2 regions of the Stenotrophomonas sp. DR822 genome follow, and region 1 is predicted to be linked to the other one. Evidence: predicted binding sites of a transcription regulator. Region 1 holds the regulator's gene; the other holds the start of a gene.
What was found. Region 1 encodes FliA, which starts transcription of late flagellar genes. Its sites were predicted from a motif close to TAAAGTTTNNCNNNCNNNGGCCGATAA; they were not measured.
Positions count from the first base shown of each region.

Region 1 (11,671 bases):
CGCCGCATCATCGTTGGCCGGGACGGCTGCGACGGCGTCGGTTTCGTAGATCACTTCCGCCGGCAGATCGTCCCAGGTCGGCTCGCGCTCGCCGTCGGCCGCTGCGCTCGTCGGGCGTGGCGCGGCATCAGCGGCGACCGGTGCGGCGGCAATGTCGCCTAGCAGCTCGTCCAGATAGTCGTCCAGCATGCCGGTGGTGTTCATGCTGCCTGCTCCAGGGCACGTGCGTCCTCACCGAGGATCCAGTTCAACGCGCGTCGATAGGCCGCCAGGCCGCGTCCCGGGTAGTCCTCGCCGATGCTCGGCAGGGTCAGGCCGGCCGCGTTGCTGATGCGGGTGTCGATCGGAATCGCGTCTTCCCAGACGCGGCTTGCGTGGCGGTCCTGCATGGCGCGCAGCGATTCATTGCCGGTGCGGGTGCGGCGGTCGAACAGGGTGGGCAGGATCGAGATCGGCAGCGGCCGGCGGCGCGAACGCTCGACCATCTCGCCGGTGCGGACCATGCCATCCAGGCCGTGCAGGGCCAACGGCTCGGCCTGGGTGGGAATGATCAGGCGATCGGCCGCGGCCAGCGCATTGATCATCAGCAGGCCCAGGGTCGGTGCGCAGTCCAGCAGGATGTAGTCGTGCTGGCCCTGGTGGCGGGCGAGCGCGTTCTGCAGGGCCAGGCCGAGGCCGGGCTGGTTGGCGCTGCGTCGTTCCAGCGTGGCCAGCGAGGCCTGCGCGCACACGTAATCGAGTCCACCGATGTTGCTGGCATGGCTGAGCGTGGACAGCTCGCCCGGCGGTGCGCCGAACAGTTCCAGCACGCCGGCCGGTGCCGGCTCGATCGGCACGCCGAAGGCGCGGGTCAGCGAGGCATGCGGATCGAGATCGATCAGCAGTACGCGGTGGCCGAGCGCGGCCAGGCCGCGACCGAGGGCGAGGGTGGTGGTGGTCTTGCCGACTCCGCCCTTCTGGTTGGCGACTGCCCAGATGCGCATCGGATTACTCCTTCATTGCCGGGGGAACGGCGGCGCCGACACGGCTGCCAGCCGGCACCGGTGGCAACTGCACCGGTGCGATGGGGGAAGTGGGGGTGGTGGCCGGTGCTGCGGCGGCCTGTTCGCTGGCGCCGCGGGCAGTGCCGGTGGCGGCATTCAGGCGTTCGCCGAGCGGGTCCACCGAATGACTGGTGTCGGCCAGGATGATGACCATCACCCGCCGGTTGCGATTGCGGCCCTGTGCGCTGTCGTTGTCTTCGCGGGGGCGGAACTGGCCGTAGCCGACCATCGCCAGCCGCGACGGCTGCAGCCCCTGGTCGGCAAACAGATGCACCACGCTGGCCGCGCGCCCGGCCGACAGTTCCCAGTTGGACGGGAAGGTGGCAGTGGCAATCGGCACGTTGTCGGTGTGGCCTTCCACGCGCACGCTGTTGGGCACGTCGCGCAGCACACCGGCCAGGCTGGCCAGGGTGTCCCGCGCATGCACGTCCAGCGCCGCCGAGCCGGTCGGGAACAGGATGTCGCTGTTGATCTCCACTTCGATCCACAGTTCGGTGCGGCGCACGCTGATCATGCCGCGGTCGATCAGTGGCGCCAGCGCGGCGGTCAGGCGGTCGGCGATGCTGTTGAGCTGGCGCTCGGCACGCGCGATCTGTTCCTGGTTGTGCACCGACACCGGCATGCGCATCTGCGAGGCCATCGCCGGCAGCAGGGTGGGGTCGTGCGAGGGCGCGGGAGCGGACGGCCCGATCTTGGTGCCGGACTTGATCACCGACGGGCTGTCCCAGCCGCCGCCCTGCACCTGCTTGTTGCCCACCTGCACCGGATTGATGGTGCGCGGCGCACCACCGAAGGCATCCGTGAGGGCGTCGGCCATGATCCGGTACTTGCCCTCGTTGACCGAGGAGATCGCGTACATGACCACGAAGAAGGCGAGCAGCAGCGTCATCAGGTCGGCATAGGGGATGGCCCATGCCTCGTGATTGGCGTGCTCTTCGTGGTGCTTGCTGCGGGCCATGTCAGTGCAGGAAGCCGGAGAGGTTGGTTTCGATGTTGCGCGGGTTCTCGCCCTGGGCAATCGAGATCAGGCCTTCGATGACCATTTCGCGGTCGCGGCTGGAATGGGCGATCACGCCCTTCAGCTTGGCGGCGATGGGCAGGAACAGCAGGTTGGCCGAGGCGATGCCGTAGATGGTGGCAGTGAACGCGGCGGCGATGCCGTGGCCGAGCTTGCTCGGGTCGGCGAGGTTCTTCATTACCGCGATCAGGCCGAGCACGGCGCCGATGATGCCCAGCGTGGGCGCATAGATGCCCATGCTTTCAAACACCTTGGCGGCGGCCTGGTCCTGGTGCTCCTGGCTGCCCAGTTCGATCTCCAGCATGTGCCGGATCGACTCGGGTTCAACGCCGTCCACCAGCAGCTGCAGGCCCTTGCGCAGGAACGGGTCCTGCTGCGCTTCCACCTGCGATTCCAGGCCGAGCAGGCCCTGGCGGCGGGCGATGTTGCTCCATTCCACGATCTGCTGGATGAGTTCACGACGGTCGCTGTGCGGCGGCCGCACGACCCAGCGCACGATCTTGAAGGCGTGCTTGAACACCGCTGGCGAGGTGTGCAGCAGGATGGCGGCGATGGTGCCGACGATGACGATCACGAACGCCGCAGGCGACCACAACGACGCCAGGCCGGCGCCCTTGAGGATGCTGCCACCGACCAGCGAGGCCAGGGCGAGGAAAAGTCCAATGAGGCTGAGTCTATCCATGGGTCCGGTATCGGCTTGTATGAATGGGACTTGAGACACCGGGAGGTCGTGTACAGACGGTAGTCACAGTTTTCGGGTCGGCGGGCATGGCCCGTCGCTACCCTGCGGGGCCGTTTCCGGTAGCGCCGGGCCATGCCCGGCGGGCTTCAGCGCAGCCCATCCACGTCCAGGATCAGGGCCATGCGACCATCGCCGATCAAGGTTGCACCGGCATAACCGCGCAGGCCGCGCAGGGCCCTGGGCAGTGGCTTGATGACCACTTCCTCACGGCCGCGCACCTGGTCCACCACCAGCCCGAAGCGTGCTTCACCGGCCTGCAGCACGACGATCGTCAGCAGGGGCGAGGCGGCCGGCGTCACATCCAGCCATTGCCGCAGGTCCACCAGCGGCAGCGTGTGCGAGCGACGGTCAAGCACGGCGCGACCGTCGAACCAGCCCAGCGAGGTGCGCGGCGCATGCAGCACTTCCATCACACGGGCCAGCGGCAGCGCGTAGACGTCTTCGCCGGCCTGCACCAGCAGGGTCGGCAGGATCGCCAGGGTCAGCGGTACGCGGATCATGAAGCGGCTGCCGCGGCCCAGTTCCGACTGGATCTGGATCTGCCCGCTCAGTTCGCGGATGCGTGACTGCACCACGTCCATGCCGACGCCGCGGCCGGAAATGTCGGTGACCTGCTGCTTGGTCGAGAACCCCGGCAGGAACACCAGGTGCAGGCATTCCTCGCTGCTCAGGCGGGCGGCGGCTTCCGGATCGATCAGGCCCTTCTCGCGCGCCTTGGCGCGCAGTTTTTCCGGATCGATGCCGGCACCGTCGTCCTGCACTTCGATGCTGACGTAGTCGCCTTCCTGCTGTGCCGACAGGCGCACGTGGCCCATCCGCGGCTTGCCCTGCGCTTCGCGCAGGTCAGGCATTTCCACGCCATGGTCGATGGCGTTGCGGACCAGGTGCACCAGCGGGTCGGCCAGCGCTTCGACCAGGTTGCGGTCGAGCTCGGTTTCGGCGCCGATCAGTTCCAGGTCCACTTCCTTCTTCAGCGAACGCGCAACGTCGCGCGCCACCTTCGGGAAGCGCGAGAACACCTTGCCGACCGGCTGCATGCGGGTGCGCATCACCGCCGACTGCAGGCGTGCGGTGGCGATATCCAGCGTGGACACGGCGCGGTCCAGTTCTTCGTCGCGCAGGCGCGTGCGCAGCGTCTTCAACCGGTTTCGTGACAGCACCAGTTCGCCGATCAGGTTGACGATGGCGTCCAGGCGCTTGGTGTCCACGCGCACGGTGTGTTCGGCTTCGGCGACAGGCTTGTTGGGTGCGGGCTTGGCAGCGGGCGGGGCCGGCGAGGGCGCCGGTCGCGGTGCCGGTGCCGCAACAGCCGCTGCGGTGGTGTTGCTGCCCGGGGCGGCGCCGCCGTGCAGCTGGTCGAGCAATGCCTCGAACTCGTCCTCGCTGATCATGTCGTCGGCCTTCTTCGCCGCCGCCACGGTTGTCGGCGCCTTGCCGCCATGCAGCTGGTCGAGCAGGGCCTCGAATTCGTCGTCGGTGATCAGGTCGCCGCCGCCCGCACCCGGCGTCGCGGCCGCAGGCGCGGCAGCGCCGCCGCCATGCACGTCGAACTGGGCGACCAGTTCGGGCGGGGCAAAGCCCGGCTCGGTGCCCGAAGACACCGCGTCAAGCATCGATTGCAGGTAATCCAGTGACTGCTGGGCGGCATCGAAGTGATGCGCCTGCAGGACGGCCTGGCCGGCGCGTGCGGCGCCCAGCGCTTCCTCGGCGGCGTGGCACAGCTCGACCATTGCGGTGATGCCGAGGAAACCTGCGCCGCCCTTCAGCGTGTGGTAGCCGCGGAACACCGCGTTGAGCTGTTCATTGTCCTGCGGTGCCTGTTCCAGCGACACCAGCTGTTCGCCGAGGCGATCCAGGATCTCCTGGGCCTCGATGATGAAATCGGCAGTGATGTCGTCGGCTACTGCGCCCATGGTTACAGCCCCAGATCCGACAACAGGTCGTCGGCGTCGTTCTGCGAGACCGCATGGCGGTCCAGTCCCTTCAGTGCCGGCCCAGCCAGTTCCGGATCGGTGCGATGCTGTTCCGGCGGCAGGCCGAGCGCGCCGAAGCCTTCGTGCACGCGGCGGACGATGCCCACCACGCGACGGATGATCTGCCCGGTCAGGTCCTGGTAGCTCTGGGTCAGGGCGATCTCGGTGAGGTTGTGGCGGATGCGGTCGAGCTGTACGTCCTGGCCCGGCTGCAGGCCGTCGGCGCGCAGCTGTTCGGTCAGGCTGCGGCACTCTTCGGCCAGGTCCAGGGTGCGGTGGGTGGCCTGTTCGGTCATCGCCACCACGTGGTCCAGGCGCGCGCAGGCATCGTCCAGCTCGCCGGCTTCATCGGGCACGGTCGGCAGTTCGCCCAGCGCCTGGCCCAGCTCGCGGGCGAGCCGCGAAAGGCCGCTCATCATCGGCTGGGTGCGCAGCGCGACCAGGCCGTCGATGCGCTGGCGCCACGCCGCCTCGTCGCCGGATTCCAGTGCATCCAGTGCTTCCTGCAGGCGCAGGGCGAGGGCGCTCTTGTCGACCGTGGTATCCATCAAGCGCTGGCCGCCAGGCGTTCGAAGATCTTGCCGAGCTTCTCTTCCAGCGTCTGTGCGGTGAAGGGCTTGATGATGTAACCGTTCACGCCGTTCTGCGCCGCTTCGATGATCTGCTCGCGCTTGGCTTCGGCAGTCACCATCAGCACCGGCAGGGTCTTCAGCTTGGCATCGGCACGGATGGCCTTGAGCAGTTCGATGCCGGTCATCACCGGCATGTTCCAGTCGGTGACCACGAAGTCGAACGGCTGGCTCTGCAGCAGCGACAGCGCGGCATGCCCGTCCTCGGCTTCGGCGGTATTGGTGAAGCCCAGATCGCCCAGCAGGTTCTTGACGATACGACGCATGGTCGAGAAATCGTCGACGATCAGGATGCGCATGTTCTTGTTCAAAGCAGAGTTCCTTTGTTGATCAGCTCTCGAGGCCGGCGTCGGCCGCCTCGAAAATCTTCAGTCGGCCACGCAGGCGCAGGACCGCCTGGCCGTGGATCTGGCAGACCCGCGACTCGCTCACGCCGAGCACTGCGCCGATCTCTTTCAGGTTCAGTTCCTGCTCGTAGTAGAGCGACAGCACCAGCTGTTCGCGCTCGGGCAGGTGGCCGATGGCATTGCCCAGCTCGCGGCCGAATTCACCGCGCTCCAACACCTGCTGCGGGGTCGGGCCGCCCTGGGCGACGGTGTCCAGCTCGCCCTGGTCTTCAATGCGCGACTCCAGGCTCAGTACCTGGCCGCGCGAGGCGTCCTCCATCAGGCGCAGGTACTCGGGCAGCGGCATCTCCATCGCGGCGGCCACTTCGGTGGCACTGGCGGCGCGGCCGGTGCTCTGCTCCAGGCGGCGGATGGTGGCCGCAGCGTCACGCGCACGGCGGTGTACCGAACGCGGTACCCAGTCGCCACGTCGGATTTCATCGATCATCGAGCCGCGGATGCGGATCGAGGCGTAGGTCTCGAACGAGGCACCCTGGTCGGCGTCGTAGCTGCGCGAGGCTTCGATCAGGCCCATCATGCCGGCCTGGATCAGGTCGTCCACCTCAACGCTGGCCGGCAGGCGTGCGGCCAGATGGTGGGCGATGCGCCGCACCAGGTCCGAGTGCTGGGCGATGACCTCGTTGGCCGCCGTGCGCTGGACCTCTCTGTACTGGGCGGCGCCTTTCATGCGGCCACCCCGCGCTGCTTGATGATGCGTTCGAGGAAGAACTCGACGCCCCCGCGCGGCTCGGTCGGTGCCTGCCAGCGGGCGGTGCGGCGGGCGATCTCGGTGATCGCCAGTGCCGACGGGCTGGACGGATAGGCCTTCACCACCGGCTGCTGGCGCTGCACCGACAGGCGCAGCCAGTCGTCCTGCGGCACGCAGCCGAGGTAGTTCAGCGAGACATCGGCGAGGAATTTCTCGCAGACGCGGGTCAGCTTCTCGTACAGCACGCGGCCTTCGTTGGGGTCGCGCACCATGTTGGCCACCACCTGGATGCGGTCCACGCCACGTTCGCGTGACAGCACCTTGATCAGCGCATAGGCGTCGGTGATCGAGGCCGGTTCATCACAGACCACCACCACGGTGTCCTGCGCGGCCTGGCAGAAGGTCAGCACGCCGTCGGTGATGCCGGCGGCGGTGTCCACCACCATGATGTCCAGCTCGCGCTCCAGTTCGGAGAACACGTTGACCAGGCCGACATGCTCGGCCGGGGCCAGCTCGGCCATGTGCCGGCGGCCGGACGCGGCCGGTACCACCAGCACGCCGTTCGGGCCTTCGATGATCACGTCATCCAGGCTGCAGCGGCCAGCGACCAGGTCGGCCAAGGTGTTGGTGGGGCTCAGGCCCAGGATCACGTCGATGTTGGCCAGGCCCAGGTCGGCGTCCAGCAACAGGGTGCGTTTGCCCATTCCCGCAAGCGCCACGGCCAGGTTGGCCGATACGTTGGTCTTGCCGACGCCGCCCTTGCCGCCGGTCACGGCAATCGTGCGCACAGGGCCCAGCGGCTCGCTGCGGGTCGCCGTCAGCGGGAAGGTGGTGGTCAGCTTGGCGTACTCACGCGACGGCATGGTTCAACTCCGGGTTGCAGGGCATATCGGCCGCGCGGCGCAAATCTTCAAGGCGAAGTACAAGATTGGCTGCACTGGCCCGGTGCAGGTCGTCCGGGACGTCCTGGCCATCGGTCACCCAGGTGATCGGCAGCTTGTGGTCCACCGCCACCGACAGGGCGTTGCCGAAGCGGCCGGTCTCGTCCAGCTTGCTCAGCACCAGGCCCTGCAGGTTGGCCGCGCCGAAGCGGCGGACCACCTCGTCCATGTCGCCGAAGCTGGTGTTGGCCGGCAGTACCAGCAGGGTGCGGACCTGGCGGGCGGCGCGCAGCCACTGCAGCTGGGCGGCCAGCGCACGGTCGCGCGGGCCCAGGCCAGCGGTGTCGATCAGCACCAGCTTGTAGTCCTTCAGGCGTTCCAGCAGCTGGTCCAGGTCGGTACCGCTGTTGGCCTCGTGCACGGCGATGCCGAGCTGGCGGCCGTAGCCGTACAGCTGTTCGCGGGCGCCGATGCGCATCGTATCGGTGGTGACCAGGGCGACGTCGCGGGCGGCATGGGCTTCGGCGAAGCGCGAGGCCAGCTTGGCGATGGTGGTGGTCTTGCCGGCGCCGGTCGGGCCGACCAGGGCGATCACGCCGCCCTCCTCCATCGGATCGACCGGGGCGATCGGCAGCTTGCGCGAGATAAGCCCCAGCATCAGGCCGCGGCCGCGATGCGCTTCGGTTTCCAGCGGGATCTGCATGGCCACGTCGCGGGCGATGCCGGCATCGAAGCCGTACTCGTCCATCAGGTCCAGTGCCGTAGCGCGCACCGGACTACCGCGCAGGCGCTCGTCGGTGAAGCGGTTCATCTCGCGCTCGATCACCTGGCGCATGCCGGCCACTTCCTGGCGCAGGTGGCGGATCTCGGCGTCATCGGCGACCAGGGTCAGCGCGGGTGCTGGCGCCAGCGCCGGCATCGGTGCCGGTGCAGCCTCGGTCGGCTGCACGGCAACCGGCGCGCGTGAGGCTTCGTCTTCGGGGGCCGTGGTGGCCTGCAGTGCAACCGGCAACGGCGGCGGCGTCACTGCCGGCATCTGCGCGCTGTCTTCCAGCGGCGGGTCGATCTGGAAGCGGGCGCGGTTCACCGGCGCGGCTGCCGCAGGCGAGGGCGCCACGATGGCGTCGGCAAACGGGGCGAAGATCTGTTCCGGCAGCGTCGCTTCATTGACGGCGGCACGCGCCAGGGTGGAGGCGAAGCCGGTGCTGCCACGCGTCGGCACGATCTCGTCGGCGCTGTCCAGGGTGCGGCCGGTAGCGCCGACGGCGGCGCGGGCCAGAGCGGCGACGGCCGAGGTGGTGGCGGCCACCGGCTCCGGTGCCGGGGTGCCGCTGCGACGGCGGGTGACCGCGGCGATCACTGCGTCGGCGGCGCTGCGCGGCTTCGGCGCGGGCGGCGGTGCCACGTCGCGGCGCGACGCTTCCAGGGCGCGCTGCACGGCGCTCTCATCGTAGTTGGCGGCGGCCACGATCTCGATGCCTTCCTCGATCCGGCGGTTGGACAGGATCACGGCATCAGGACCATGTTCCTTGCGCACCAGGTTCATGGCCGAGCGCATGTCGGCGGCGACGAATCGTTTGATTTTCATGCTGTGGTCACGGGACGAAGTCGGCGGAGTGGCGGTCGGAGAACGCGGATGGTCGGTGGTCTGCACGGTTCGGGTTCCCCTCGGAATCTGTCTGTTGCGGGTGTTTGAAAGTGGTGTCTGTTTTCTGGCGCGTTGCAGGGCTGCGTCAGCTGATCGTTCCGACCAGCTTCAGGCGCTTGTCCTCCGGCACCTCGCTGTAGGCCAGGACCGACAGCGACGGAACGCTGTGGCGGACCAGGCGGGCCAGCGCGGCTCGCACCGGGCCAGGTACCAGCACCACCGCGGGCTCGTTGCGGGCTTCCTGCTTGCTGACACATTCGGCCAGGCTCTGGTGCAGTCGCTCAGCGAGTCCGGGTTCCAGCGCGGCGCCGTTGCCCTGCGTGGACTCCTGCAAGACACGTTCCAATTGCGGGTTGAGGGTGAACACCGGCAGCTCCGCCGACATTCCGGCGATCTCCTGCACGATGAAGCGGCCCAGTGCGGTGCGCACGGCGGCGGTCAGCGTGGCCGGGTCCTGACTGTGCGGGGCGTGTTCGACCAGTGCTTCGGCGATCTTGCGCAGCTGGCGGATCGGAATGCGTTCGACCAGCAGGTTCTGCAGCACGCGCACCACCGCCGACAGCGGCAGCGCCTTCGGCGTCAGATCTTCGACGAGCTTGGGCGCGCTCTTGGCCAGGTTGGCCAGCAGGTGCTGCACTTCCTCGTGGCCGAGCAGTTCCGGTGCGTGCTCGCGGATCAGGTGCGAAAGGTGGGTGGCCACCACCGTGGCCGGGTCGACCACGGTATAGCCCAGGGTTTCGGCCTGGGCGCGCTGGTGTGGCTGGATCCAGGTCGCATCCAGGCCGAAGGCCGGGTCCTTGCCGGCGATGCCTTCCAGCGGGCCGAGGGCACTGCCCGGGTCCAGCGCCAGTTCGCGGTCGGGATGGATCTCGGCAGTGGCCACCGGCACGCCATGTACCAGTACCCGGTAGCCGTTGGCCGGCAGTTCCAGGTTGTCGCGGATGTGCACCGAGGGAATCAGGAAGCCGACGTCCTGGGTCAGCTTGCGGCGCACGCCCTTGATGCGCGGCATCAGCTCGCCGCCCTGGTTGCTGTCCACCAGCGAAATCAATCGATAGCCCACTTCCAGGCCCAGCGGATCGACCGGGCGCAGCTCATCCCAGCTCAGTTCCGCCGTGGGTGCAGGGGCAGCCGGGCGGCCCAGCGCGTTCAGGGCGTTGGCTTCGCCTGCAGCGGTGTCGGCCTGCGCCGGCACCAGGCCCTTGCGGTACACCTTCCAGGCGATGAAGCCGAGGATGGCCGCCAGCGTCAGGAAAGCGACGTTGGGCATGCCCGGCACCAGGCCGACCACGCCGAGGATGCCGGCGGTGATGGCCAGCGCACGGTACTGACCGAACACCTGGCCGGTCATCGCCTGCGCCATGTCCTGCGAGCGCGAGGCACGGGTGACCAGCATCGCCACCGCGCTGGAGACCAGCAGCGCCGGCAGCTGCGCCACCAGGCCGTCACCGATCGACAGCAGGGTGTAGGTGGCGGCGGCATCGCCGAACGGCATGCCATGCTGCAGCACGCCCACGGCCAGGCCGCCCAGCATGTTGATGAACAGGATCAGGATGCCGGCGATCGCGTCGCCGCGGATGAACTTGCTGGCACCGTCCATCGCACCGTAGAAGTCCGCTTCCTCGCGTACTTCCTCGCGGCGCAGCTTGGCTTCCTCGCGCGTCAGCAAACCGGCGTTGAGGTCGGCGTCGATCGCCATCTGCTTGCCGGGCATGGCGTCAAGGATGAAGCGCGCGGTCACTTCCGAGACGCGGCCGGCGCCCTTGGTGATGACCACGAAATTGATGATGGTCAGGATCGCGAAGACCACGATGCCGACGGCGTAGTTGCCGCCGATCACGAATTCACCGAATGCGGCGATCACCTTGCCGGCTGCATCGTGGCCGTTCTGGCCGTTGAGCAGGATCACGCGGGTGGAGGCCACGTTCAGCGCCAGCCGCAGCATGGTGGTGATCAGCAGCACGATCGGGAAGATGGTGAAATCCAGCGGGCGCTTCACGTAGACCACCGCCAGCAGCACCATCAGCGAGATGGCGATGTTGAAGGTGAACAGTGCGTCGAGCACCGGCGCGGCCAGCGGCACCACGACCATGGCCAGAAGGGCCAGCACGATCAGCGGCGCGCCAAGGCCCTGGCGGATCATTTCAAGCGCGCGGCGGGTATTGAAGCTGGATGCCTGGGCGCTCATGGACGGCCCCCGTTGCCGAACTCATCAACCTGGATGTGTGGCGTGGACGGCATCGGGCCGGTCCGCCAGCTGCGCAGCTGGTAGACGTAAGAGAGGACCTGGGCGACGGCTGAATACAGTCTCACGGGGATTTCCTTGCCGAGTTGGCCTTCCCGATACAAGGCGCGTGCCAAAGGCGGGGCAGAGACGATGGCGACCTTGTTGCCGTCGGCCACTTCACGGATGCGCAGGGCGGTTTCATCCACGCCCAGGGCGACCACGGTGGGGGCATTCATGGCCCCGCCTTCGTACTTCAGGGCCACCGCGTAGTGGGTGGGGTTGACCACCACCACGTCGGCAGTGGGGACCGCCTCCATCATCCGGCGGTTGGCCATCTGCTGCTGCAGCTGGCGGATGCGGCCCTTCACTTCCGGGCTGCCTTCGCTTTCCTTCATCTCCCGGCGCAGCTCCTCGC
Region 1 is NZ_CP081826.1:624,659-636,329, reverse strand. Features, by position in the region: gene K5K93_RS02960 (chemotaxis protein CheW) at 1-204, opposite strand, end outside; gene K5K93_RS02955 (ParA family protein) at 201-983, opposite strand; partial or broken gene motD (flagellar motor protein MotD) at 1,135-2,001, opposite strand; gene K5K93_RS02945 (flagellar motor protein) at 2,003-2,743, opposite strand; gene K5K93_RS02940 (chemotaxis protein CheA) at 2,890-4,716, opposite strand; gene K5K93_RS02935 (protein phosphatase CheZ) at 4,719-5,324, opposite strand; gene cheY (chemotaxis response regulator CheY) at 5,324-5,716, opposite strand; gene K5K93_RS02925 (RNA polymerase sigma factor FliA) at 5,736-6,479, opposite strand; gene K5K93_RS02920 (P-loop NTPase) at 6,476-7,363, opposite strand; gene flhF (flagellar biosynthesis protein FlhF) at 7,350-8,969, opposite strand; gene flhA (flagellar biosynthesis protein FlhA) at 9,115-11,217, opposite strand; gene flhB (flagellar biosynthesis protein FlhB) at 11,214-11,671, opposite strand, start outside.

Region 2 (11,671 bases), 740 kb from region 1:
CGATCACCCGGTTGGCGCGCAACAGGCGGACCAGCAGCTCGTACTGGCCGTGGATGTCGGACACGGCGACGATGCGCGGCACGGCCGGCAGCACCGATGCCGACGGCGCGTTCGGCGGCAGCACATGCACCGCATGCGGGTAGCCGCAGCGCGCGGCAACCTCCGTGCCATCGGTGCCGGCCTGCACGCTATGGGTTTCCACCTGGTCCTGGCAGATCCACTGCGCTTTCAGCTGCGCGCCCTCACGGAACAGGTAAGGGCCGTCGCTGTCCACGTGCTCTGCAGGTGCTGCCACGTCGCGGGCAGAGGCCAGTGGTGCGGCCAGCAGCAGGACCAGTGGCAGCAGGATCGACAGGGTTCGGGCGTGGTTCGGCATCGGCGGCATCCAGCGGCAGGAGACGAGCGATGCTAACCGCCCACGGACGCCACCGGTGTGCGCGAACGGGCGGATCAGGCCCGGCCGCCTTCCCCCTTGAGCTTGCGCACGCGGGTATCGGCGGCGCGCACGGGCTGGCCGTCACGGCCATGGGGTTGCATGTAGGGCAGTGTCCGGCGGCTGCTGGATTCGATCAGTTGCGAGTGCGCTTCGCCAGCAGCGAAGCAATGCCGTTCTCCCCATTGGCGCAGGGCCACCAGCAGCGGAAACAGGTCCTGGCCGGCCGCGGTCAGCACATAGTCGTGGTAGGCGCTGCCATCGGCGGCGGGCTGCTGCACCAGCAGCCCCGCCTCGACCAGGCGCCGCAGGCGGTCGCTGAGGATGTTGCGCGCCGCGCCCAGGCTGCGCTGGAAATCGCCAAAGCGACTGACGCCATCGAAGGCATCGCGGATGACCAGCAACGCCCAGCGGTCGCCGAGCAGATCGGCGCTGCGGGCCACGGGGCAGGGGCTGTTGGCGTGCATGGCGGACTCCCTCGATTGTAGTTGCAGTTTAAAACCAGTGGCGCTACCGTGCATCTGGTTTCAAAATGCAACCACACTGATGATGCCTTCGCTGTCCCGCCCCGTGTTGGGCCTGCTCGCCATTGCTGCCGGTGCCAGCGTGGCCAATGTCTATTTCGCGCAGCCGCTGCTGGAGCGCCTGGCCCACGATTTCGCCCTGGATGCCGCCGTGGCCGGTGCAGTGCTGGCTGCCACCCAGGCCGGCAGCGTGCTGGCCCTGCTCGGGCTGCTGCCGTTGGCCGACCGTGGCGATCGCCGTCGGTTGCTGCGGATGCAACTGCTGGCATTGGTGGTGGCGCTGCTATGGCTGGCCGCCGCCCGCAGTACCGCGTGGTTGCTGTCGGGCATGCTGCTGGCGGGTCTGCTGGGTACCGCGCTCACCCAGGGTCTGATCGCCTACGCCGCCAACCTCGCTGCACCGGAGCACCGCGGGCGGGTGGTCGGCATGGTCCAGGGCGGCGTGTTCATCGGCCTCCTATCGGCGCGCGTGGTCTCAGGTGCGGTAGCCGCCGTAGCGGGATGGCGCGCGGTGTACCTGCTGTCGGCATTGCTGATGGCGGCGCTGGCACTGCTGCTGTGGCAGCGCCTGCCGCACGTGCCGGTGCCCGCAATGCCGCCGTCGTGGCGCAACCTGCTGCGTTCGATGGCCGATATGCTGCGGCAGGATCGCGCGCTGCGCGAACGCGGGCCGCTGGCATTGTTCCTGTTTGCCGGTCTCAACGTGTTCTGGGCCGCAGTGCCACTGCCGTTGTCGGCGCCGCCGTTGAACTGGTCGACCGCTGCCATCGGCGCGCTGGGCCTGGCCGGCATCATCGGCGCACTACTGGCAGCGCGGGTCGGGCATTGGATGGATCGTGGCCTTGCCCTCCGGGTGAGCCTGGGGGCACTGCTGCTGATGCTGGTCGCCTGGGTGCCGTTGCTGGGCCTGCCGCATTCGCTGGCCCTGTTGCTGCTGGGCGTAGTGGTGCTGGATCTGGGCGGGCAGGCGTTGCATGTGTCCAACCAGGCCCTGCTGCTGCGTGCACCGGCCGAACAGCATGGACGCCTGGTGGCGCTGTACATGCTGTTCTATGCCGTGGGCAGCGGTGTGGGGGCTGCGGCAGGCACCTGGACGCAGGCGCGCTATGGGTGGCCGGCGGTGTGCGCGCTGGGCGCGGGCATCGCGCTGGTCGCACTGACGTGGTGGGCGACGTGGCGCATACCGCGCAAGGACGCTGCGTAGCGTCGAGACCGTCCGACGCCACGTCACGCGCGCTGCAGGCTCAACGTTGCAGCGCGCGTCGTCCCGGAGCTTCCGGCAGTGCGTCGTCGGCCACCACCACCCGGTTGCGGCCCTGTCGCTTGGCGGCATACATCGCTGCGTCGGCACGCGCCATCAGCCGCTCGTAATCGGGATGACCATCGTGTCCGGCCACGCCGATGCTCGCGGTCAGGCCCAGCGTCTGTCCGTTGGGCAGGGTGATCGGCGACTGCGCGATCTGCCGGCGCAGGCTTTCGGCAATCACCTCCGCCTGCGACTCGCTTGCCGCCACCAGCACCACCACGAACTCCTCGCCGCCGTAGCGGAACAGGTAGTCGCTGCCACGGGTCTGCTGGCCGAGCAGGGCGGCAACGTGCTGCAGCGCGCGGTCGCCGGCGTCATGACCGTGGCCATCGTTGATCGCCTTGAAATGGTCCAGGTCCAGCAGCAACAACGAGAACGGCGTGTGGTTGCGCGTGGACAACTCGATCTCCCGGCGCAGCACGGTCGGCAGGAAGCGCCGGTTGAGCAGGTTGGTCAACGCATCGCTGCCCGCATCCAGTTCACCGATGCGTTCGAACAACAGGGTCATCAGGTTGCGGATGGTGGCCAGGTCTTCGCGGATCATCGGCAGGGCGGTCAGCCGCCGTGCCGGATCTTCATCGGTGGCGCGCTGCAGGCGGCTGTCGATGCGTGCCATCAGCTGGCCCACCTGCTGCGTCTCGCTGCTTTCGCCGAAGCTGGGAATGCCCTTGTGGGTGAACCACAGGCCGAACTCGGAGCTTGCCAGACTGGCGTTGTCGGTCCCGGTCGCATGGCCGGCGAGGGTGTACAGCAGGCTGTTTTCCCAATCCAGCAGCAGGGCGCGCTGGCGCTCGCGCTCGGTGCTGACGTTCTGCACCAGCGAGAACAGCCGGTACGCCGCATCGGTGCGCGAAGAGCGCTCACGGGCGTGCGTATAGGCCAGCGTCATGCCTTCCATGGCGATGTCCATGATCGCGCTGAGGCAATCGATGGCGGCGAAGGCGGTGTCGTTGTCAGCGGCATCGGCGCGCAGGCGGATGAACAGCTCGTGCTTGAGTACGCGCGCACCCCGGGCCACCAGGTCCACCGGAATACCGACCCGTGCGTGCACATCGCCGATCACCCGTTGTGCGGCGACGGTAGCGGCAATGCCATCCGCATCGGTGGTCAGCAGCTGGGCCAACCAACGCTGCATCGCTGGTTGCAGGCGCTGCTTGACCTGTTCGTGGGACAGGAAGCGGCGCGCACGCGTGTCCTGCAGCAGCACTTCGTAGAAGCGCTGCGCCAGCGTCGGCGGTGCATCGGCGGCCACGGCATGCAGCAGCGCGGCGGCGGCGGGGCCGGCCAGCAGCAGACACTGCTGCCAGGCCTGAGCCAGCGGTTGGCTGGCTTCGTCCAGTTGGGGTGTATCCACGTCGATCTCTAACGGCGCACAACAGACCACGGTATCGGCCGCAGCTGTCGACGGTTGATGGCAGGGAAGCCGGCCAGTTTAAGCGCCATGCAGGCCGAAAAACGCGGATGAAGCACACGCCGGCCGATGCCGCAATGCGTTGACGCATTTGAGAATCAATCGCATTTATGAAAAAATGACGGCAGGAACCGACCTGCAGGCATCCCGCAGTGATCGTTCCGCCTCCCCCGTCGCCGCCTCGTGCCCTATGCCAGAGGCTTCCGTTGCCCTGCCAGAAGGTTCAGAACATGCCTGCAAACACTCTCTCACCGCGCCCGCTGGCGCTTGCCGTCGCTGCACTGCTGGCCACCGCTGCCGTCACCGCCCATGCGGAAACCGATGCCACCGATATCGACACCGTGCATGTCACTGCCTCGCAGATCGCGCGGCAGGCGCTGGGCACTTCCACCATCACCGCCGAGGACATCGCCAAGCGGCCGCCGGTCAACGACATCGCCGAACTGCTGCGGACGATGCCCGGCGTCAATCTGACCGGCAACAGTGCATCGGGCCAGTACGGCAACAACCGGCAGATCGATCTGCGCGGCATGGGGCCGGAAAACACCCTGATCCTGATCGACGGCAAGCGCGTGGGTGCACGCGACGCGGTGCGCATGGGCCGCAGTGGCGAGCGCAACACGCGCGGCGATACCAACTGGGTGCCGGCGGAAATGATCGAACGCATCGAAGTGCTGCGCGGCCCGGCAGCGGCACGCTATGGCTCGGGTGCCTCCGGTGGCGTGGTCAACATCATCACCAAGCGCCCGACCGGCGACCTGACCGGTGCGGTTGACCTGTACGGCCTGGTGCCCGAACACAGTGCCGAGGGCGGCAGCGAGCGCCTCGGCCTGCAGCTGAGCGGGCCGATGACCGACACGCTGTCGTTCCGGTTGTACGGCAACCTCAACAAGACCGATGCCGATTCGCTGGATCTCAACCGCGACTTCGCCACCGGTGCCAATGCGGTACCGCCGGCGGGCCGCGAAGGCGTCAAGAACCGCGACGTCAACGCGCTGCTGCGTTGGGACGTGACCGCCAACCAGGTGGTCGAGTTCGAGGCCGGCACCAGCCGCCAGGGCAACATCTATGCCGGCGATCGTGCGGTCAGTACCACTGGTACCTCCACCGGTGTCGACCTGGCCGCGCTGGCCGAGCAGCAGGCCGAGACCAACCGCATGTATCGCACCACCGGCGCGATCACCCATCGCGGACGCTGGGGCGATGTCAGCTCGCGGCTGACGGCAGCGGTGGAAGGGGTCAACAATTCGCGCATCAACGAAGGCCTGGCCGGCGGCCCGGAAGGCAGCTTCAATGGCGCCGACTGGTCGACCTCGCGCCTGCGCAACTACCAGCTGGACGGCGAGGTCAGCTTCCCGACCACTCTCGGCGGTGCCGAGAACGTGTGGACGCTGGGCTTCGAGTACCTCGACAGCCGGCTGACCGATCCCTATTCGATGAGCCAGTCCAGCAGCAGCGGTGGCGGCATTCCGGGCCTTTCGGCCGATCGTGCACGCGGCAAGTCCGATGCGCAGACCACCGCCGTCTACGTGGAAGACAACATCTATCTCGGTGAACGCTGGATCGTGACCCCGGGCCTGCGTTTCGACCATCACAGCCAGTTCGGCAACAACACCAGTCCGAGCCTCAACGCGCAGTTCCGGCTCAACAGTGACTGGGTGGTCAAGGGCGGCATCGCACGCGCCTTCAAGGCGCCGAACCTGTACCAGTCCAACCCGGACTATCTGTATTACACCCGTGGCAACGGCTGCCCGAACGCGTTGCCGAGCCTGGGCGCCGGTTGCTACATGCAGGGCAATGCGGATCTCAGGGCAGAGACCAGCCTTAACAAGGAACTGGGCGTGGAGTGGGCACCGCAGAGCGGCTGGCAGGCCTCGTTGACCTATTTCCACAATGACTACAAGGACAAGATCCAGGCCGGTTACACCCAGATCGGGCTGACGGCCGACCGCAAGGGCCGCATCTTCCGCTGGGAGAATGCACCCAAGGCCATCGTGCAGGGGCTCGAGGGCAACCTGGTGATCCCGCTGCTGGGCGAGCAGGGCGACCGCCTGAAGTGGAGCAACAACTTCACCTACATGGTGGAGAACGAAAACAAGAGCACCGGCCAGCCGCTGTCGGTGATTCCCAAGTACACCGTCAACACCATGCTGGACTGGCAGGCCACCGAGCAGCTGTCGCTGCTGCTGACCGGCACCTTCTACGGCAAGCAGGAACCGGCCACGGCCAACATCAACAACGATCCGCGCTGCACCGCCAACTGCGATGCGTCCACCGTGCTGCAGACCCGCGGCGCGTACAACGTCTGGGGCGTGAGCGCGCGCTACAAGGTGACCGACATGGTCAGCGTGGGCTTCGGCGTCAACAACCTGGCCGACAAGCGCCTGTTCCGCGAGGCCAACAGCAGTGACGCCGGTGCGGCGACCTACAACGAGCCCGGCCGCGCGTACTGGGCCAGCCTGCGTTTCGGCTTCTGACCGCGCGCGGCTGCTGTTCGGCTACACCCGCCAGGCATGGCCTGGCGCTACCCGGTAGCGCCGGGCCATGCCCGGCGAAGGTATCGGTGGCCTGCAATGTTATAAACACCGTGATAGTTTCCCGACACCCGCCGGCGTAGCCTGACTCCCATCGCTAAGGAGCTGTTGCCATGGGTCACGACCACGATCACCTGCCATCCGAGATCCGCCACGAGAAACCCCTGTGGTGGGCGCTCGGCCTGACCTCCACCTTCCTCGTCGTGGAGGTGGTCGGTGCGTTCTGGACCAACAGTCTGGCACTGCTGTCCGATGCCGCGCACATGGCTACCGACACCCTGGCGCTGATGATCGCGCTGGTGGCCGTGCGGCTGAGCCGGCGCCCGCCGGATGCGCGCCGCACCTACGGTTATGCCCGTCTTGAAGCACTGGGCGCGATGATCAACGGCGCAATGCTGTTCGTGGTTGCCGGCTACATCCTGTGGGAAGCCATCGGTCGTTTCCGCCAGCCGCAGGAGATCGCCTCCACCGGCATGCTGGTGATTGCAGCGGTCGGCCTGGTGATCAACATGATCTCCATGCGCCTGCTGCAGGCCGGCAGCGGTGAAAGCCTCAACGTGAAGGGCGCCTACCTGGAAGTGTGGGCCGACATGCTCGGCTCGGTGGCGGTGATCACCGGCGCACTGCTGATCCAATGGACCGGCTGGAGGCCGATCGACCCGATCCTGGCCGTGCTGATCGGATTGTGGGTACTGCCGCGCACGTATGTGCTGATGCGCGAAGCCATCAACGTGCTGCTGGAAGGCGTGCCCAAAGGCATGGACGTGGCCAGGGTCCGCGACCGCCTGTCCGACCACGACGCAGTGCTGGACGTGCATGACCTGCACGTATGGGCGCTGGCGTCCAGCACGCCGGCACTGACCGCGCACATCGTGATGCGCGAAGGCGACGACGCCGACCGCCTGCGGCGCGAGCTCGGTGATCGCCTGCACGATGATTTCGGTATCGAACACGTGACCCTGCAGATCGAAGCCGACCACTGCGGCGAAGCCTGTGGCCAGCCGTCGGCGGGCAAGGACGACGATCACGCCGGGCACGATCATGCCGCTGCCGATGCGCAGGGCCATCGCGGTCACGTGCATCGCTGAAGCGGGTGTGGCGGCCGGTGCCCGGCGCTACCTCTGTTCGTCGCGCCGCGAGGCCAGCCGATCCGCCAGCCGGGTCGGCTCGGGCAGGCGATAGCCGCGCAGCGTGCGCTGCACCCAGGCCAGCGCGGTATCGGCACTGACCCGATGCCCGCCGGCGACGAACAGCGGCTTGCAGCGCAGCTTGCTGCGCAGTACCCAGCCGAGCTGCTCGCCGCCGTCCAGCAACGGCGTGTGCGCGCCGGCCTCAGGGTCGGGCTCGATGAAGCGGCCCACCAGCTTCGATTTGGCCACGCCGATGCTCGGCACGTCGGTCACCACGCCCAGGTGTGCGGCAATGCCCAGCCGGCGCGGATGGCTGATGCCATGGCCATCGACGAACACCAGGTCCGGTGCGCGCGGCAGCAACGCCAACGCAGCCAGCAGCGCCGGCAGTTCGCGGAAGCTGAGCAGGCCCGGTATATAGGGCATCACGGTGGGGATGCGGGCGATCTTCTGCGCCACCGGCTGCAGGGTGTCCGCGTCGAGCAACACGGCCGCAGCGCGGGTGATTGCGCCGTCTTCCTCGAAGCCGACATCCAGCCCGGCCAGCCAGCGCACGGTAGCGGGCAGCCGGTCCTGCCGCTGCACGCGGGTCGCCAGCTGCTTCTGCTGTTCGCGGGCGGCGCTGACGCTGCCTTCCCAGCGCCCGGGGTCGATCAGTGCATTCATCGGCCACAGGATGACATCCACACCGCCACGGCGCGGTGAGCGGGCGCCGGGGCTACAATGGCCGCCTGCCTTTCCTCGCGTTGGAGACCCTGCAGTGACCCGTAAACTCGTACTGTTGCGCCATGGCCAGAGCCAGTGGAACCTGGACAACCGCTTCACCGGCTGGGTCGATGTCGACCTGACCGAGCAGGGGCGCCGGGAAGCGGCTGCCGCTGGCCGCCTGATGCGCGAGGAAGGCCTGCAGTTCGACGTCGCCCACACCTCCGTGCTCAAGCGCGCCATCCACACCCTGCAGGGTGCGTTGGCCGAGCTGGAGCAGGACTGGCTGCCGGTGAACAAGTCCTGGCGCCTCAACGAGCGCCACTACGGCGGCCTGCAGGGCCTGGACAAGGCCGAGACCGCCGCCAAGCACGGCGAAGACCAGGTCAAGGTGTGGCGCCGTTCGTACGACATCCCGCCGCCGGCGATGGACCTGGAAGATCCGGGCCACCCGATCCACGACCGCCGCTATGCCGGGCTGGATCGCAACGCGCTGCCGGGCACCGAATCGCTGGCCACGACGCTCGACCGCGTGCTGCCGTACTGGCACGACGCCATCGCGCCGCAGTTGAAGGATGGCAAGACCGTGCTGGTCACCGCCCACGGCAACTCGCTGCGCGCGCTGTACAAGTACCTCAACAACGTCTCGCGCGAGGAAATCCTCGAGCTGAACATCCCGACCGGCATTCCGCTGCTGTTCGAGTTGAACGATGACCTCACCGTGAAGTCGTTCCGTTACCTGGGTGATCCGGAAGCGGCACGCAAGGCCGCCGAAGCCGTGGCCAACCAGGGCAAGGCCAAGTAAGAACGAAGGGCCGGCGCAAGCCGGCCTTTCTAAGACTTGGAGTTTCAAGACCGAAGAAGCTAGTCAAAACGGAATATCATCGTCTTCAATGAAGCGGGTGCTGGGACGAATGGGTTCTCTGCGGGTAACAAGAAGATCCTTGTGAAGCTTCATCCATTGGATGCCTTCAGGAGTTATTTGGTAGTGCTTGACGGGGTATGTTTGCCCGTTTGAATCCTCCTCAACAAGGCTCCGGGAAATTAGGAAACTCTTTTCGGTCAGTGTCGCGACGCCGAGGGCGATGCCCACCTCAGTTAAGCCGGCGCTTGAGAGCTTTCTATCCAGTTCCCAGTGGCTGATGCTTCCGATTTCGGTGGGCCAGAATGCAAACGCCAAGGACAAGACCGCGATCTCATTTGCATCAAGGTCTGTGTTGTTCGCGATGTTGGGATTCAACGTTGGCGCAAGCTGTGATCGTTGCTCGTTGCGCAATTCGTGTTGAATGAGTTTGACAAGATTGGCTTCCAGTTCTTCGTAGCCGCTTCTGGAGTCAGTTCGGTAAAAGACAACAGGTCGATGTTGAACATCAAAAGGAAGCCTGGGGCGCTTTCCTTTTTCACAGAGTATGACAACAGGTCGATTGAGGGCTAGTGCGTAACCGAGTTCTAGCCAGACGTTGGGGTTGTCTTCGGAAACTTCGGCGATACAGATGGATGCGCTGGCGATTGCGCTTTCAATTTTTTCAATTATCGGATTTAGACCAAGGATTTCATCTGCTCTTTGAGGCTCCACTTCTGCAAGAAGAAGTGCCGGGCGTATGGTCTCTCTATATCTTCGGTCGTAGACGTTCCCATCGAAAGTCTGAATCACAAAGCAGGTCGGTTTTGCCTGTTGCATGTGAGGTTCTCTTGGGTGATCCAATTTATTGACCGGTCGCCGCTAGCTCTTCCGTCTGTGGCGATGTCGTCTTCGGTTTGTTCGTTATTCCGAAGGGAATGTGTACAGATGGTGCGGCTTGGCTTGCTGCGGCAAGGTGCAGTGATTGATCGTCGAAAAATATATGAGGCTTGAGGACTTCGAGGATCAAGCGTTTTTCAATTCCACCCAAGAAGAATGCGTCGTTTACAATTACGCCCCAACTCTTCAGTGTGTTGATTGCGCGCTCATGCGATGGAGCATTTCGGGCGGTGACGATGGAGACACGAAGCCTATTTTTGTATGTTGGGTCCGACTTCCTTTTCAGCTCCTCGGCCTTCTGGATTGTTGAGATCTTGAGGAGGAACTGCTTTAGTGGGCCGCCACCGTGAGGTTCCATGACATTGGCTGTCTCGTGAGTGTGGAATTGCGCAAGGTTTCCATTCTGCATCACGGTTTCGGATGAGTCGTCAGCAAGAACTCCATCGAAGTCGAAGGCAATGCGAAGTGTTGTGTCGCTTGGGTCGTCAATTTTCTTTGAATCCATTACATATCCGGCCGGCAGTCCAAGTGCAATCGCTTCGAGAACATCGCTCTGATTGCCTGATAGGAATAGGGATATGTTGAGCGCAGGCACATATGCGTAGGGCGAAAGGCCTTGCTGAAAAATTGCGCGAGAGATGCTCAAGTTGTGGTGGGCAATTGAATTCATCACCCGAAGTCCCGTATCTGGATCATTACGAGATAGAAGGACGACTTCGACCAGCGGAGCGTGGGGGGCGGGACTTAGGTCATTGAGAGAGAGAAGGCGTCGGATGAAGGAGAAAGCCATTCCCGGCTGGAGTGCATCGTTCCTGTGCTGCTCTTGATATGTGCGATAGGCTTCCTCCCCCTCGTTTCGAAAGACCCTATCCGACTCGCTCAAGTCGAACATTGCACTAGATGCGACACCTACCACCAAACGATCCTTTAGTTCGTAAGGCATATCTTCTCCATTTTTTATGATTTTTGCGGTAGATCCGATTGGGGCGATGTTAGCAAGCACGATAGCGGAAAACCCCAAAGGCGAAATCCAACAGCTGTGGAGCCTGCGGCGTGACCTTTGGCCGGTCCCCACCATCGCCGCAGCGGCTACGCTGGACGATTCGCCGTTGGAGACATGCCATGAACGTCCGCAATCTGGTCCCGCTGGGCCTGACCATCGCCATCGCTGCTTCGCTCGCCGCCTGCGGCAAGAACGAGACCGCTCCCGCTGCCGACGCCGCCAAGCCGGCGTTCGACCAGTCGCAGATCAAGACCGCGCTGATCAGCCTCAACAGCGCCGATCTGGATCCGTCCATCGCCGCGTGTACCGACCTCAACGGCTTCGTCAACAGCAAGTGGCTCAAAGCCAACCCGGTGCCGGGCGACCAGACCACCTGGGGCAGCTTCGAAATCCTGCGCGAGCGCTCGCTGGAAGTGCAGCACGCGCTGGTGCAGCAGGCCGCCGCCAGCCAGGCCAAGGCCGGCTCGGTGGAAGCCAAGATCGGTGACATCTGGAAGACCGGCAACGACGAAGCGAAGATCGAGGCCGCCGGCCTGGCGCCGCTGCAGCCGACGCTGGACAAGATCGGCGCGCTGAACGACACCGCCGCCATCACCCAGTACCTGCACGACAGCCAGGCGCAGGGCCAGGGCGTGCTGTTCTCGCTGTTCGCCAATGCCGATTACAAGGATTCGGCCAACGTCATTGCCTACGTCGGCCAGGGCGGCCTGGGCCTGCCGGAGAAGGGCTATTACTTCGACGACGCGCAGGCCAGGATCCGCGACGCCTACGTGGCCTACATCGCGCAGGTGCTGACGCTGTCCGGCGTGGACGCGGCGCAGGCTGCCGAACAGGCCAAGGCGGTGATGGCGTTCGAGACCCGCCTGGCCAAGGCCTCGATGTCG
Region 2 is NZ_CP081826.1:1,364,730-1,376,400, reverse strand. Features, by position in the region: gene K5K93_RS06340 (metallophosphoesterase) at 1-376, opposite strand, end outside; gene K5K93_RS06335 (helix-turn-helix domain-containing protein) at 451-900, opposite strand; gene K5K93_RS06330 (MFS transporter) at 980-2,161, shown strand; gene K5K93_RS06325 (GGDEF domain-containing protein) at 2,202-3,617, opposite strand; gene K5K93_RS06320 (TonB-dependent siderophore receptor) at 3,905-6,151, shown strand; gene K5K93_RS06315 (cation diffusion facilitator family transporter) at 6,322-7,296, shown strand; gene nfi (deoxyribonuclease V) at 7,324-8,004, opposite strand; gene gpmA (2,3-diphosphoglycerate-dependent phosphoglycerate mutase) at 8,099-8,848, shown strand; gene K5K93_RS06300 (nucleotide-binding protein) at 8,912-9,724, opposite strand; gene K5K93_RS06295 (5'-nucleotidase) at 9,750-10,727, opposite strand; gene K5K93_RS06290 (M13 family metallopeptidase) at 10,907-11,671, shown strand, end outside.
Region 2: a site for FliA is predicted at 3,649-3,675, ahead of K5K93_RS06325 (GGDEF domain-containing protein). Genes of this name have one in related genera too.